Regions from separate parts of the Allobosea sp. Root670 genome, predicted to be linked through region 1. Evidence: predicted binding sites of a transcription regulator. Region 1 holds the regulator's gene; the other holds the start of a gene.
What was found. The regulator LexA, encoded in region 1, represses DNA repair genes until DNA is damaged. The targets are predictions, from matches to a motif close to TGTTCNNNNTGTGTTCNG.
Positions count from the first base shown of each region.

Region 2: the regulator LexA is predicted to act here: its motif matches at 2,382-2,399, upstream of recA (recombinase RecA).

Region 1 covers NZ_LMJU01000015.1:471,567-478,799, forward strand. The annotation lists gene ASE61_RS14675 (anthranilate synthase component II) at 1-399, shown strand, start outside; gene trpD (anthranilate phosphoribosyltransferase) at 415-1,428, shown strand; gene trpC (indole-3-glycerol phosphate synthase TrpC) at 1,436-2,242, shown strand; gene moaC (cyclic pyranopterin monophosphate synthase MoaC) at 2,239-2,721, shown strand; gene glp (gephyrin-like molybdotransferase Glp) at 2,721-3,932, shown strand; gene lexA (transcriptional repressor LexA) at 4,013-4,720, shown strand; gene ASE61_RS14705 (ComEC/Rec2 family competence protein) at 4,714-7,005, opposite strand; gene gltX (glutamate--tRNA ligase) at 7,158-7,233, shown strand, end outside.
Region 2 covers NZ_LMJU01000012.1:193,504-200,736, forward strand. The annotation lists gene alaS (alanine--tRNA ligase) at 1-1,024, opposite strand, end outside; gene recA (recombinase RecA) at 1,213-2,298, opposite strand; gene cckA (cell cycle histidine kinase CckA) at 2,492-4,996, opposite strand; gene flhB (flagellar biosynthesis protein FlhB) at 5,069-6,136, opposite strand; gene fliR (flagellar biosynthetic protein FliR) at 6,145-6,900, opposite strand; gene fliQ (flagellar biosynthesis protein FliQ) at 6,993-7,233, opposite strand, start outside.

The sequences.
Region 1 (7,233 bases):
AAGCCGATCTTCGGCGTCTGCCTCGGCTTGCAGGCGATGGGACAGGCCTTCGGCGGCCAGGTCGTGCGTGCGCCGCTACCGATGCACGGCAAGGTCTCGCCGATCCGCCACCGGGCGCGCGGGCTGTTCCGCGGCATCAACGGACCGCTGCAGGCGACACGCTATCACTCGCTCGTGGTCGAGCGAGCCTCCTGCCCCGATGTCTTCGAGATCGAGGCGGAGAGCGATGACGGCCTGATCATGGCGCTCTCGCACCGGGAGCTGCCGGTCCACGGCGTCCAGTTCCATCCGGAGAGCATCGCTTCCGAGCATGGCGCGACGATCCTGCGGAATTTCCTCGACCTCGCGGAGCGGTGGCAGAGCGAACGCGAAGCCTCCGCCCTGACCCCTTCAGCCTGATTCCGCAGAGTTCCCATGGACGATTTCAAACCCTTCATCGCCAAGGTGGCGACCGGCGCGACGCTCTCGCGCGAGGAAGCGCGCGACGCCTTCGACACCATCCTCTCGGGCGGGGTCACCAACGCGCAATCGGCCGCCTTCCTGATGGCGCTGCGCGTTCGCGGCGAGACGATCGACGAGATCGCCGGCGCCGCCAGCGCGATGCGCGGCAAGATGCTCACCGTCAAGGCCCCGCCGGAGGCGATCGACATCGTCGGCACCGGCGGCGATTCGTCCGGCTCCTACAATGTCTCGACGCTGGCCTCGATCATCACCGCGGCCTGCGGCGTGCCGGTAGCCAAGCACGGCAACCGCGCCGCCTCCTCGCGTTCCGGGGCCGCCGACGTGCTGACCGCGCTCGGCGTCAAGGTCGGGCTTGATCCGGCCGCGACCGAGCACTGCATCCGCGAGGCCGGCGTCGGCTTCATGTTCGCGCCGACGCATCATGCCTCGATGCGCCATGTCGCGCCGGTGCGCACCGAGCTCGGCACGCGCACGATCTTCAACCTGCTCGGCCCGCTTTCCAACCCGGCCGGCGCCAGGCGCCAGCTCATCGGCGCCTTCTCCGAGACCTGGCTGGAGCCGATGGTCAAGGTGCTCGCCTCCTTCGGCTCGACCCGCGTCTGGGCCGTGCACGGCTCGGACGGGCTCGACGAGATCACCACGACAGGCCCGACCCGCGTCGTCTCGCTGGAGAACGGGAAGATCGAAAGCTTCTCGATCAGCCCCGCCGATGTCGGCCTTGAACCTGCAAAGCCCGAAGTCCTGCGCGGCGGCACGCCGGAGGAGAACGCGGCGGCGCTCAACGCCGTGCTCGCCGGCGAGAAGACCGGCTTCCGCGACATTGCCGCCTTCAATGCGGCTGCGGCGCTGCTCGTCGCCGGCAAGGCCCGGGATTTGAAGGACGGCTTCGCCCAGGCGACGGCCGCGCTCGATTCCGGCAAGGCCAAGGCGACGCTCGCCGCGCTCGTCAAAGCCTCGAACGCGTGAGGCCGGCATGACCGACATCCTCGCGAAGATCGAAGCCTATAAGCGCCAGGAGATCGCGGCAGCCAAGGCCGCGGTCCCGCAGGCCGAGATCGAGCGCCGGGCACGTGCGGCCAGCAAGCCGCGCGGCTTTGCTGACGCGCTCGCAAACAAGCTCGCTCAGGGCACGCCCGCTCTGATCGCCGAGATCAAGAAGGCGAGCCCCTCCAAGGGCCTGATCCGCGCCGATTTCGACCCGCCTTCGCTCGCCCGCGCCTATGCGGCCGGCGGCGCTGCCTGCCTCTCCGTCCTGACCGACGCGCCGTCCTTCCAGGGGCGGCCGGAATTCCTCACCGAAGCGCGGGAGGCTGCCGGCCTGCCGGCACTGCGCAAGGATTTCCTCTACGAGCCCTATCAGGTCTACGAGGCCCGCAGCTGGGGCGCCGACTGCATCCTGGTCATCATGGCCGGTGTCGACGACGCCACCGCCAGGGCGCTGAACGAGACCGCGCGCGAACTCGGCATGGATGTCCTCGTCGAGGTCCATGACGATGCCGAGCTCGACCGGGCGCTCAAGCTCGAAAGCCGGCTGCTCGGCATCAACAACCGCGACCTGCGCAGCTTCAATGTCGATCTCGCCGTGACCGAGCGATTGGCGCCGCGTGTGCCGGTTGACCGGATCGTCATCAGCGAGAGCGGCATCTTCACGCATGACGACATCGCCCGGCTCAATCCGATCGGCGTCAACAGCTTCCTCGTCGGCGAGAGCCTGATGCGGCAGGCCGACGTCACCGCCGCGACGCAGGCGCTGCTGACCGGCAAGGCCGTCGCGGCGTGAGCCGGCTCAGCCATCTCGACGCGCAAGGCCAGGCGCATATGGTCGATGTCGGCGGTAAGGCCGAGACGACCCGCATGGCGATCGCCGAGGGCCAGGTCGTCATGGCGCCGGAGACGATCGCGATCGTGCGCGACGGCAACGCCAAGAAGGGCGACGTGCTCGGCACCGCGCGCCTCGCCGGCATCATGGCGGCGAAGCGCACGCATGAATTGATCCCGCTCTGCCACCCGCTGCTGCTCAGCAAGATCGCCGTCGATCTCGCGATCGACGAGGCCTTGCCAGGCGTGCGCGTGCGCGCCGAAGTCAAGATGAAGGGTCAGACCGGCGTCGAGATGGAGGCGCTCACCGCCGTCTCCGTCGCCTGTCTCACCGTCTACGACATGGTCAAGGCGGTCGACCGGGCGATGCGGATCGAGAACATCCGCCTGCTGCACAAGTCCGGCGGCCAGTCCGGCGATTACGAGGCGAAAGCTAGCTGATGGCGCTCACCCCGGTCCCCGTCGCGCGCAAGGCGCTGCTCGACAGCATTCCGGGGCCGACCGGGGCGGAAACCCTGCCGCTGGCGCAATGCGCCTGGCGGGTGCTGGCCGGTGAGGTCAAGGCCCTCAGGACGCAACCGCCCTTCGCCAATTCCGCCATGGATGGCTATGCCGTGCGCGGCGACGAGATGGCGGAAGGCGTTTCGCTCACTGTCATCGGCGAATCCGCTGCCGGCCGGGCCTATGAGGGCGCGGTCGGGCCAGGACAGGCGGTGCGCATCTTCACGGGCGCACCGATGCCTGAAGGCGCCGACACCATCCTGATGCAGGAAGATGCCGACGGCGTCGACAGCCCGGTGATCCGCGTCCGCGTGCCGCCAGCTAAAGGCAAGTTCCTCCGCGCCGCAGGGCTCGATTTCCATGAAGGCGACGTGCTGCTTCAAGCCGGGCGCGCACTCGACAGCGCCGCCCTCGGCCTTGCTGCCGCGATGGGGCATCCGACTTTGCCTGTCCGGCGGAAGCCTCGGGTGGCGATTCTCGCCACCGGAGACGAACTGGTGGCGCCGGGCGAACCTGTGGGCCGCGACCAGATCGTCGCCTCGAACTCGTTCTCGCTCGCCGCGCTGGTCGAGAAGGCCGGCGGCACTGTCATCGATCTCGGCATCGCCCGTGACGACCATGCCGATCTCGCCAGCAAGATCGCAAGGGCGGGCGAGGCCGACGCCGATGTGCTGATCACGCTCGGCGGGGCCTCGGTCGGCGCGCATGATCTCGTGCAGGAAGCGCTGACGCGGGCCGGCATGACGCTGGGCTTCTGGAAGATCGCGATGCGGCCGGGCAAGCCGATGATGACCGGACGCCTCGGCCGGATGGTCGTGGTCGGGCTGCCGGGCAATCCGGTCTCCTCGATCGTCTGCGGCCATCTCTTCGTGCTGCCCTTGATCGAGGCGCTGCTCGGCATCGCGGACGCCGATCGCGACCGCAGCATCCCCGCCATTCTGGGACGCGACATGCCCGGCAATGACGAGCGCGAGGATTACCTGCGCTCGGAGCTCACGCTGACGCCGGAAGGCTGGGTGGCGACGCCCTTCGACCGGCAGGATTCCTCGATGCTCGGCACGCTGGCGCGCGCTCAGGCCCTGACGATCCGCCCGGCCCATGCCGCTACCGCGAAGAAAGGCGAGGCCTGCCGCATCCTGCCCTTGCGGTAGCGGCTTGCGGAACACAAGCAGAACGCGTATGGTGTTCGTGCTTTGTTTCGAATCTGCGCATTGAGGGGCTGGCGGCGACCATGCTGACACGCAAGCAACATGAACTCCTGCGCTTCATCCAGGAACGCTTGCGCGAAAGTGGCGTGCCGCCCTCCTTCGACGAGATGAAGGATGCGCTCGACCTGCGCTCGAAATCCGGCATTCACCGCCTGATCATGGCCCTGGAGGAGCGCGGCTTCATCCGCCGCCTGCCGAACCGGGCGCGTGCGCTCGAAGTCATCAAGATGCCGGATGGGCTCGGCGCGCCTCAGGCACGGCCCCGCTTCAGCCCGGCCATCGTCCAGGGCGGCCTGGGCTCACAGCCCAGCGTGGCCAAGCCGCGCCCTGCCGAGGACGACAGCCGGCATTCCATCGCCATCCCGGTGATGGGCCGCATCGCGGCGGGTACGCCGATCTCGGCGATCCAGAGCCGCAGCCACACCGTTTCGCTGCCGCCGGACATGCTCGGCTCCGGCGAGCATTACGCGCTGGAAGTGCGCGGTGATTCGATGGTCGAGGCCGGCATTCTCGACGGCGACACCGTCGTCATCCGCAGGCAGGACACGGCCAATACCGGCGACATCGTCGTGGCACTGATCGATGACGAGGAAGCGACGCTGAAGCGCCTGCGCAAGCGCGGCTCCTCGATCGCGCTCGAAGCGGCGAACCCGGCCTACGAGACCCGTGTGCTCGGCCCCGACCGGGTCAAGATCCAGGGCCGGCTGGTCAATCTGATGCGGCGCTACTGAAGGCGTTCGGTGTCGGCCTCGGCTTCGTTGTCGGCGGCCGGTGCGGGCTGTACGGTGACCGACTGATTGGTGGGACGCGTGCCTGGCTCCGTCAGGCGTCGCTCGCGCCGGCGGCTCCAGGGCCGCTCACTGTCGGACTGCTCCGCGATATGGCTGCTCCATCCCGACGCCGTCCGGTAGAGCGAGGTCGCGCCGTCGCGTGATAGCGTCATGCGCTCGACCAGCCTGGCCTTGCAGGTGCCGCCCCAGGGGATGGCGGTGATGACGAGGTCGGCGCGCTGGCAATCCTCGATGATGGCGAGTCGCTCGCGCGTATAGGAGATTGTGCGCTTGTCGGCGGTCTGCGCAACGCATGCCAGCCGGTCGCAGGCGATGCCGGCGCGCAAGCTGGGATCGTCGGGCGAGCGGCTGTCGCCATCGGCGGCGAGCCATTGCTGCAGGACGAAGCGGCTGGGCTTGCCGGCGATGGCGAGGCGCCCGTCGGGACCGCGCACGGCCATCCCGGAGCCATCGCGCTCGATCAGGATTTCCGGCCGCTCCGGCTTTCCGGCGATCGCGACGCCGAAGATCAGCGGCAAGGCCGCAAGCCAGCGCCAAGCCGTGGTCCAGAGCGTCAGCCACAACAGCGTCATCGCAAAGCAGGCCAGCACGCCTGAGCCGAAAGCCGCCACCGTCACGGTGGAATGGTCGATGGCCGCGACCCAATGCGCCACCTTGAGGACGACGTCGGAGGCGAGCCCCATCAGGGCCCAGGCCGGCCAGTCCAGCCCGAACGGATAGGCGAGCACGCCGAACACCGCCGCCGGCATGACGAAGAGCGAGACGAAGGGCAGCGCCATGGCGTTGCCGAGCAGGCCGAAGGGATTGAAGGTCTGGAAGTGATAGGCTCCGAAGGGCGCCGTCGCGGCGGTGGCCAGCATGGTGGTGACGAGGATGCCAAGCGCCGCCGTCCAAACGGCTCCGAGCGGCCAGGGCAACACGCGCGGCGGCTCGGTGCGGCTTCGCCCTTCCCAGCGTTCCGCGAAGGCGATCAGCGCCGCGACCGCACCGAAGGACATCTGGAAGCTCGGCCCGAGCAAGGCCTCCGGCTCGCGCAGCAGCACCATCATGGCGGCCAGCGCGAGATTGCGCATGCTGAGCGCGGCGCGGTCGACGAGGATCGCGCCGAGCATGACCAGCGTCATGATGAGCGAGCGCTCGGTCGCGACATCGCTCCCGGAAAAGATGCAATAGGCGGTCGCGCCGAGCATCGCCGCTGCCGCCGCGATCTTCTTGACCGGCCAGTGCAGCGCCACCGTCTGCGACAGGACCAGCAGCGCCCGGACCAGCCAGAAGATCGTTCCAGCGGCGAGCACCATGTGCAGGCCCGAGATCGAGACGATGTGATAGATGCCGGCGGCGCGCAGGTCGTTGTTCGTCGCTTCGGTGATCAGGCCGCGCTTGCCGGTGACGAGCGCCGCGGCGACCGCCCCGCCCTGCCCGCCTCCGACCTCGGCGATGCGCTTCGTCAGCGCGTTGCGGGCGCGGTCGATCATCACATCGATCGCAAGGCGCGTCGGCATCGGATGGGGCGCGGGCGCGAGCGCGATCTTGCCGGAGATGCTGCCGACAGCGCCGATCCCGCGGAAGAAGGCATCACGGCCGAAATCATAGCCGCCGGCCCGCGCCGGTCCCGGCGGCGGCAGCAAGCGCGCCGTGGCAATGATATGGTCGCCCGGTGCCACGGAGCCTTGCCGAATATTGACGCGGACGCGCTTCGGACGCTGATCAGCCGGCACATTCGCGAGATCCGTCACCAGCAGCACGAGCCGCGCGCCCTTGTCGCGGGCCTCGACGCTCTCGATGAAGCCGGAGAGCTTGCCGATCCGCGGCCGCTCCAGCATCGGCGCGGCGATATCGGCCGTGCGCCAGACCCCGGCGGCGAAGCCGGCGAAAGCAGCGGCTGCGGCGAGGCAAGCCATCGCGGCGAAGCGGCGCAGGCGCAGGGCGAAGGCCAGTGCAGCACTCAGGGCCAGGCCGAGCAGCGGCGCCCAGAGTGCCGGCTCACGATCGGCCGCGAAATAGAGCAGGATGCCGGCGCCCATCGCGATCGGCAGCCAGAGGAAGGGACGCCGCCTTTCGGCCTCAAGGGCGAAGCCTTGCTGGAGCTGAAGCCAAAGCTGCCGAAGCAGGGCGCGGAGGCCTGCCGCCAGCGAGGCCGGAACATGGAGGCGAGCCGGCAAGGCATCGGCGCGCGCGCCGCGCCGGCTTCCCGATTGCCCCTGCCCCGGCGGCGCCGGCTGCATCGCCCGCCTCCCCTGCCGGCGCTGCGATTTGACCGCTTAACGTTTCCGGCCAAGCCATGTTACAGGGCGCGCGCCGGTTGTCATGTCTCAACCTGCGCCATCCCCTGTCTTGCCCCGGACGGCCCTGCGCCGCCCGGCCGGAGTTTCCTCCCATGAGCAACGCCGTCGTCACGCGCTTTGCGCCCTCGCCCACCGGTTTCCTGCATATCGGCGGAGCCCGGACCGCGC
Region 2 (7,233 bases), on a different contig from region 1:
GCAGTTCGGGATAGGCGCGGCCCATCTCGCGGGTCAGCGCCGGGACGAGCTTGTGGAGCAGCGGCTCCTTGGCACCGAGGAGCTGCGCATGGCGCATGCCGCGACGCATGATCCGGCGCAGCACATAGCCGCGGCCCTCGTTCGACGGCAGCACGCCGTCGGCGATCAGGAAGGCCGAGCAGCGCAGATGGTCGGCGATGACGCGGTGGCTCGCCTTCATCGGCCCGTCCGGATCGACCGAGGTCAGGTCGGCGATGGCCGTGATCAGGGCGCGGAACAGGTCGATATTGTAGTTGTCATGCGTGCCCTGGAGCACGGCCGCGATGCGCTCCAGCCCCATGCCGGTGTCGATCGAGGGGCGAGGCAGGTTGGTGCGGATGCCGCCCGCGGCCTCCTCGTACTGCATGAACACGAGATTCCAGATCTCGATGAATCGATCGCCATCCTCCTCGGCCGAGCCGGGCGGGCCGCCCCAGATATGGTCGCCATGGTCGTAGAAGATCTCGGAGCAGGGGCCGCAGGGACCGGTATCGCCCATGCGCCAGAAATTATCCGAGGTCGCGATGCGGATGATCTTGTCGTCGGTCAGGCCGGCGATCTTCTTCCAGAGAGCGTGCGCCTCGTCGTCCTCGGAATAGACGGTGACCGTCAGCTTGTCCTTGGGCAGGCCGAATTCGCGGGTGACCAGGGTCCAGGCGTGATGGATCGCCTGTTCCTTAAAATAGTCGCCGAAGGAGAAATTCCCCAGCATCTCGAAGAAGGTGTGATGGCGCGCGGTATAGCCGACATTGTCGAGGTCGTTGTGCTTGCCGCCGGCGCGGACGCATTTCTGGGCGGTTGTGGCGCGCGAATAGGGGCGCTTCTCCTGGCCGGTGAAGACGTTCTTGAATTGCACCATGCCCGAATTGGCGAACATCAGCGTCGGGTCGTTGCGCGGCACGAGCGGGCTCGACGGCACGATCTCGTGGCCCTGGGACTTGAAGTAGTCGAGGAAGGTCGACCGGATATCGTTGACGCCGCTCATCGCTCTTTTGCGCTCTGATCTGGGGCAGGAGGCCGGGCGCGCCCGGCAGGAAGGACCGGTTCTAGTCAGGCGGCTTGCCGCTGTCCAGAAAGCTTGACGCAGCGCACACCGGGCAAGGCCTTATCCGCAAACGAAAAGGGCGGCCCGAAGGCCGCCCGTGTCTTCGTCCGGGACAGTACAGGCCGTGATCAGGCCTCGCCTTCGTCGAGATCGTCCGCGGTCGGGTCCGCCTGATCGAGGATGCGGTCTGCGACGAGGCCGGAATTCTGCCGGATCGTGGCCTCGATCTTGGAGGCCAGGTCAGGGTTGTTCTTGAGGAAGGTCTTGGCGTTCTCGCGGCCCTGGCCGAGGCGCTGGCTGTCGAAGGAGAACCACGCGCCCGCTTTCTCGACCATGCCGGCCTTGACGCCGAGATCGATAAGTTCGCCGACCTTCGAGATGCCCTCGCCGAACATGATGTCGAACTCGACCTGCTTGAAGGGCGGCGCGACCTTGTTCTTGACGACCTTGACGCGGACCTGGTTGCCGGTCGCCTCGTCGCGCTCCTTCAGCGTCGAGACGCGGCGGATGTCGAGGCGCACGGAGGCGTAGAACTTCAGTGCGTTGCCGCCGGTGGTGGTCTCCGGGGAACCGTACATCACGCCGATCTTCATGCGGATCTGGTTGATGAAGATGACCATGCAGTTCGAGCGCGAGATCGAGGCGGTGAGCTTGCGCAGGGCCTGGCTCATCAGGCGGGCCTGCAGGCCGGGCTGGACATCGCCCATCTCGCCCTCGATCTCGGCGCGGGGCGTAAGCGCGGCGACGGAGTCGATGACCAGCACGTCAATGGCGCCGGAGCGGACGAGGGTATCGGTGATCTCGAGCGCCTGCTCGCCGGTATCGGGCTGCGAGATCAGCAGGTCGTCGAGATTGACGCCGAGCTTGCGGGCATAGACCGGATCGAGCGCGTGCTCGGCATCGACGAAAGCGCAGACGCCACCCTTCTTCTGGGCTTCGGCGATGGTGTGCAGCGCCAGCGTGGTCTTGCCGGAGGATTCCGGTCCGTAGATCTCGACGATGCGGCCCTTGGGCAGGCCGCCGACGCCGAGCGCAATGTCGAGCCCGAGCGAACCCGTGGAAATCGTCTCGATCTCGATCGACGGCGCGTTCTTGCCGAGCCGCATGATCGAACCCTTGCCGAAGGCGCGTTCGATCTGGGAGAGCGCTGCATCGAGCGCCTTGGCCTTGTCCATCGAGGAGCCTTCCACGAGTTTGAGATTCGCCTGATTCACGGTTCGGGCTCCTTATGGCAGGGCGACGGGGACATCTCAATGCGTCTTGACATGAGGATGGTCACGCTTTGTTCTTGTTCGCAAGTTCTTTTTTTGTTCTCGGTGTCGGTTTTTGTCAGGAGGGGTGTCAGGAGCTGTCACCGGCAGGGCGGCCACAGCGGAGTACGGCGCCCGAATGCGGGCGCCGTCGGCCTCAGCCCATCGCCGCCTTCACGGTCTCGACGAGCTGCTTCATCGTGAAGGGCTTGGGCAGGAAGTGGAATTCCTCGCCCTCGGGCAGGTTCTTGCGGAAGGCCTCCTCGGCATAGCCGGAGACGAAGACGACCTTGGTGTCCGGGTTGCGCTTGCGGAGTTCGCCGAGCAGGGTCGGGCCGTCCATTTCCGGCATCACCACGTCGGAGACGACGAGGTCGATCTTGCCGTCGTTCTGCAGGAAAAGATCGAGGGCCTCGACGCCCGAGGCTGCCTCGTGGACGGTATAGCCGCGCGAGACTAGCATGCGGGCGTTGAGCGCGCGCACCGCATCCTCGTCCTCGACCAGCAGGATGACGCCGGCGCCGGTATGATCGGCGGCGAGCTTCTTCGGCGCTTCCTTGGCCGCGGCCTCGGCGGCGATATCCTCCTGGCTCGGGACATGGCGCGGCAGGAAGATGCGGAAGTTCGTGCCCTTGCCGATGGTCGAGTCGACGAAGACATAGCCGCCGGTCTGCTTGACGATGCCATAGACCATCGAGAGGCCGAGGCCGGTGCCCTTGCCGACCTCCTTGGTAGTGAAGAAGGGCTCGAAGATCTTGTCGAGATATTCCTGCGGGATGCCGGTGCCGCTGTCCTCGACCTCCAGCAGGACGTAGTCGTCGGCGGGCAGGGCGTCCTGACCGAAGGAGGCGCAGTCCTCGCGGGTGACGTTGCGGGTGCGGACCGCGAGCTTGCCGCCGTCCGGCATCGCGTCGCGGGCATTGACCGCGAGGTTGACGATGACCTGTTCGAGCTGGCCGAGATCGGCCTTGACCGGCCAGAGGTCGCGGCCCTGGCGGACGTCGAGCGTGACCTTGTCGGCGACGACGCGCTTCAGCATCAGCGAGAGATCGGAGAGCACCTCGCCGAGTTCCAGCACCTGCGGGCGCAGCGTCTGGCGGCGCGAGAAGGCGAGCAGCTGCCGCACCAGCGCCGCGGCACGGTAGGCGTTCTGCTTGATCTGCATGATGTCCGGGAAGGACGGGTCGGTCGGCCGGTGGCTCGCCAGCAGGAACTCGGAGGCGTTGATGATGACCTGCAGCACGTTGTTGAAGTCGTGCGCGATGCCGCCGGCGAGCTGGCCGACCGCCTGCATCTTGCCGGCCTGGTCCATGTTGTCGCGCAGCTTGCGCTCGGCCGTGGTCTCCAGCGCGTAGACGATGGCGCGCTCGCCGTCGCCGCCTTCGGTGCCGGCGACCGGGGTGAGGTAGAGCTTGGCCGAGCGGCCATCCTCGCCGGCGAGCGCCAGATCGAGCGGGGCGCCACCCGAGCGCCCGGCCACCACCTCTGCCAGCGCCGCATCGAGGCCGGCACCGGAGGCGACGAGGTCGTGGATGGTCTGCGGCCGCAGGCCCGCCGGGATCAGGCGGGCGAAGGCGGCGTTGGAATGCAGGATGGCGCCGGTCTCGTCGATGGTGGCGATCGCCATCGGCGTCGAATGGAAGAAGCGGGCGAAGCGGACCTCGGCGTCGCTGCCGCCGTCGGAGCCGGCCTCGCCGGCAGTGCGGTTGAGGACGAGGGTGCGCGAGGGGCCGGCGCGGCCATCCTGCCCGAAGGCAACCTGATGGTGCAGGCGCACGGGCAGGGGCGCGCCGTTGCGGCGCTTCAGGTCGACATCGAGAACTTCGACGCGGACATCACCGGGCTGGCCGCGGATCGCCTGGAGCAGGGCGGCGGCGGAGGGCGTGCAGACATCGTCGAGATGCAGGCCGCCGGAGCCGAAGCGGGCGAGATCGAAATCGAGCCAGCCGGAGAGCGTCGCGTTGAGATAGGAGATCTCGCCATCGGCATCGATCGAGATGAACCCGGCCGGCGCGTGGTCGAGATAGTCGATCGCGTGCTGGAGTTCCTGGAAGGCGTTTTCCTGGCGCTCGCGGTCGGGCGTGATGTCGGCGACCGACCAGAGCGTCGCGGTCGAGGTCTCGCGGCGGACGGGCGAGACCCGGACGCGGTACCAGCCGACCTCGCTGCGTCCGTTCAGGGCGGGCTCAAGGCGGACCTCCTCGACCAGGCGGCGATGCTCGCGGGCTGCGGTGGCGAGCCGGTAGATCGCTTCGGAGACGTCGGCGCGGCCGGTCAGCAGGCGGCCGACGGGCTTGAGGTCGTTGGCGCCGGTCGCGCCCGCCAGCGCCAGATAGGCCTCGTTGGCATAGACGATCTCGTTTTCGCTCTCGGTCACCACGATGCCGTCATCGGCGCCATCGACGACAGCCTTGGTCAGGTCGTTGCGGGCGGCGCGGCCGGAAAACTGCACGAGTCCGATGGCGAAGGCGAAGAGCCCGAAGACGCCGACGACCGAGAGCAGGGCCAGCAGGCCGAGGATCAGCGGCTGCGCCCATTCATTGGCGAGGAAGCCGAGCGCGATCGCCGCGCCCACAAGCAGGGCGGCCACGAACAGGATGATCCCGATATGGCCGGGCTTGTCGGAGCGATCGATCGTATTGGTCGCCGTGGTGCCGCTCATTGCGGTGGAGTCCGTTCGCTTGGGGCCGCTGCGGAAACTCCGCGGCCATCCTTCCTTCGCATCCCTGCCGAGTTAGGCGCGCCGACCCTTCAGGCGCAAGACGTATCCGATGACTTCGGCGACGGCCTGATAGTGTTCGACAGGAATTTCTTCGTCGATGTCGACCGTGGCGTAAAGCGCACGCGCCAAAGGCGGGTTCTCGATGATCGGCACGCGGTGCTCGCCGGCGACCTCGCGGATCTTCAGGGCCATGGTGTCGACGCCCTTGGCGAGGCAGAGCGGCGCCGCCATGCCGGGCTCGTATTGCAGGGCGACGGCGAAGTGGGTCGGGTTGGTGATGATCACCGTCGCCTTGGGCACGGCCGCCATCATGCGCTTGCGGACGCGGCTGGCGCGGATCTGGCGCAGCTTCGCCTTGACCTCGGGATTGCCCTCCGAGTTCTTGAACTCGTCCTTCATCTCCTGCTTCGTCATCTTCTGGCGCTGGTACCAGGAGAAGCGCTGCCAGCCGAAATCGCCGATGGCAATGATGGCGAAAAGGGCAAGCACCGCACCCATCAATTGGATGGCGAGAGACAGCGTCGCCGGCATCAGCGCCTCGACGCTCATCTGCGCGAAGCCTTCGAGCCGGTCGTGCTGGCCCCAGAGCGTGTACCAGACCACGACGCCGATCAGCGTCGTCTTGGCCAGGCCCTTGGCGAAGTTGACCCAGGCCTCCTTGCCGAAGAGCCGCTTGGCGCCGGCCATCGGCGAGATCCGGTTGAACTTCGGCATCAGCGGCTCGAAGGTCCAGAGCGGCTTGTGCTGGAGCATCGCGCCGGCGAGGCCGGCGCAGAGGATGAAGGCGAAAGGCAGGCCCAGCGCCATGAAGCCGGTGAGCACGCCGCGCTGCGTGACCTGCATGAACGAGGCGCCGTCGGACGGGACCTGATGCGCGTTCATCAGGAAGGAGCGCAAGGACAGCATCGCCTCGCGGGCAGACCAGCCGGCAGCCACCATCAAGGCGAGCGTGAAGCCGCAGAGCACGAAGAAGGTCCCGATCTCCTGCGATTTGGGGACGTCGCCTTTCTCGGTGGCTTCGTCCAGCTTTCGCTGGGTCGGGTCTTCTGTTCTGTCTTCGTTTTCGGCTTCCTCGGACATTGCGCCCCTCAGCCGGTGAACTGACGGAGGAAGGCGCCGAGGTCGTCGATGAAGACGCTCATCATCACGCCGAGCACGACGAGCATGACGAGCATGCCGCCCATGATCGAGGCCGGCACGGCGAGGAAGAAGACCTGCAATTGCGGCATCATCCGCGCGAGCACGCCGAGGCCGAGATTGAACAACAGGCCGAAGACGAGAAAGGGCGCCGAGATCTGGATGGCCAGGGCGAAGCCGCGCGCTGTCGAGCGGATCGCCAGCGCCATCACGTCGGTCATGTCGACGGCGCCGCCCGGCGGCAGCAGGCGATAGCTCTCATGGATCGCGGCGATGGCGATGTGGTGCAGGTCCGTGGTCAGGATCAGCGTGATGCCGAGCATCGTCAGGAAGTTGCCGATCGAGGGATTCTGCATGCCGCCGGTCGGATCGACGGTCATGGCGAAGCCCAGCCCCATGGTCTGCGCGACGAGCGTGCCGGCGGTCTGCAGGCAGGCCATCACCAGCCGGGCGCAGAGCCCGATGACGAGGCCGATCAGCAATTCGCCGACGAGCAGGGTGACGACGCCGGAGACGTCGCCGGGCACGCGCAGGGAAGGGCGGGCGACGGGCACGATCATCAGGGCGATGAAGAAGGCGAGCGACAGCCGCGCCCGCGAGAAGATGAAGCGCTCGCCGATGCCGGGCATCAGCATGACGAGCGTACCGACCCGCGCGAAGACGAGCACGAAAAGGGCGCTGATCTCTGGCAGGATCGCGATCTGCATCGTGCCGCGGGGACCTTCACGCCAAGGATTTGCACGCCAGGACGGGCGCCACGGCCCCGCGCCGGCCAGGGCCGGCAGCAGGCGCGACGGGCTCATCCGCCCGTGGCGATTCGGGCGGCGACTCGCCCCATATAACCCGCCAGCGCGCTTCCCATGAACGGAAGAAACAGCAGCAATCCGGCAAAGACGGCGATGATCTTCGGCACGAAGACCAGCGTCTGTTCCTGGATCTGCGTCAGCGCCTGCACCAGCGAGACGATGAGGCCGACCGCGAGCGCGATCAGCATCAGCGGGCCGCCGACCTTGAGGAAGACGACGATGCCGTCGCGGGCG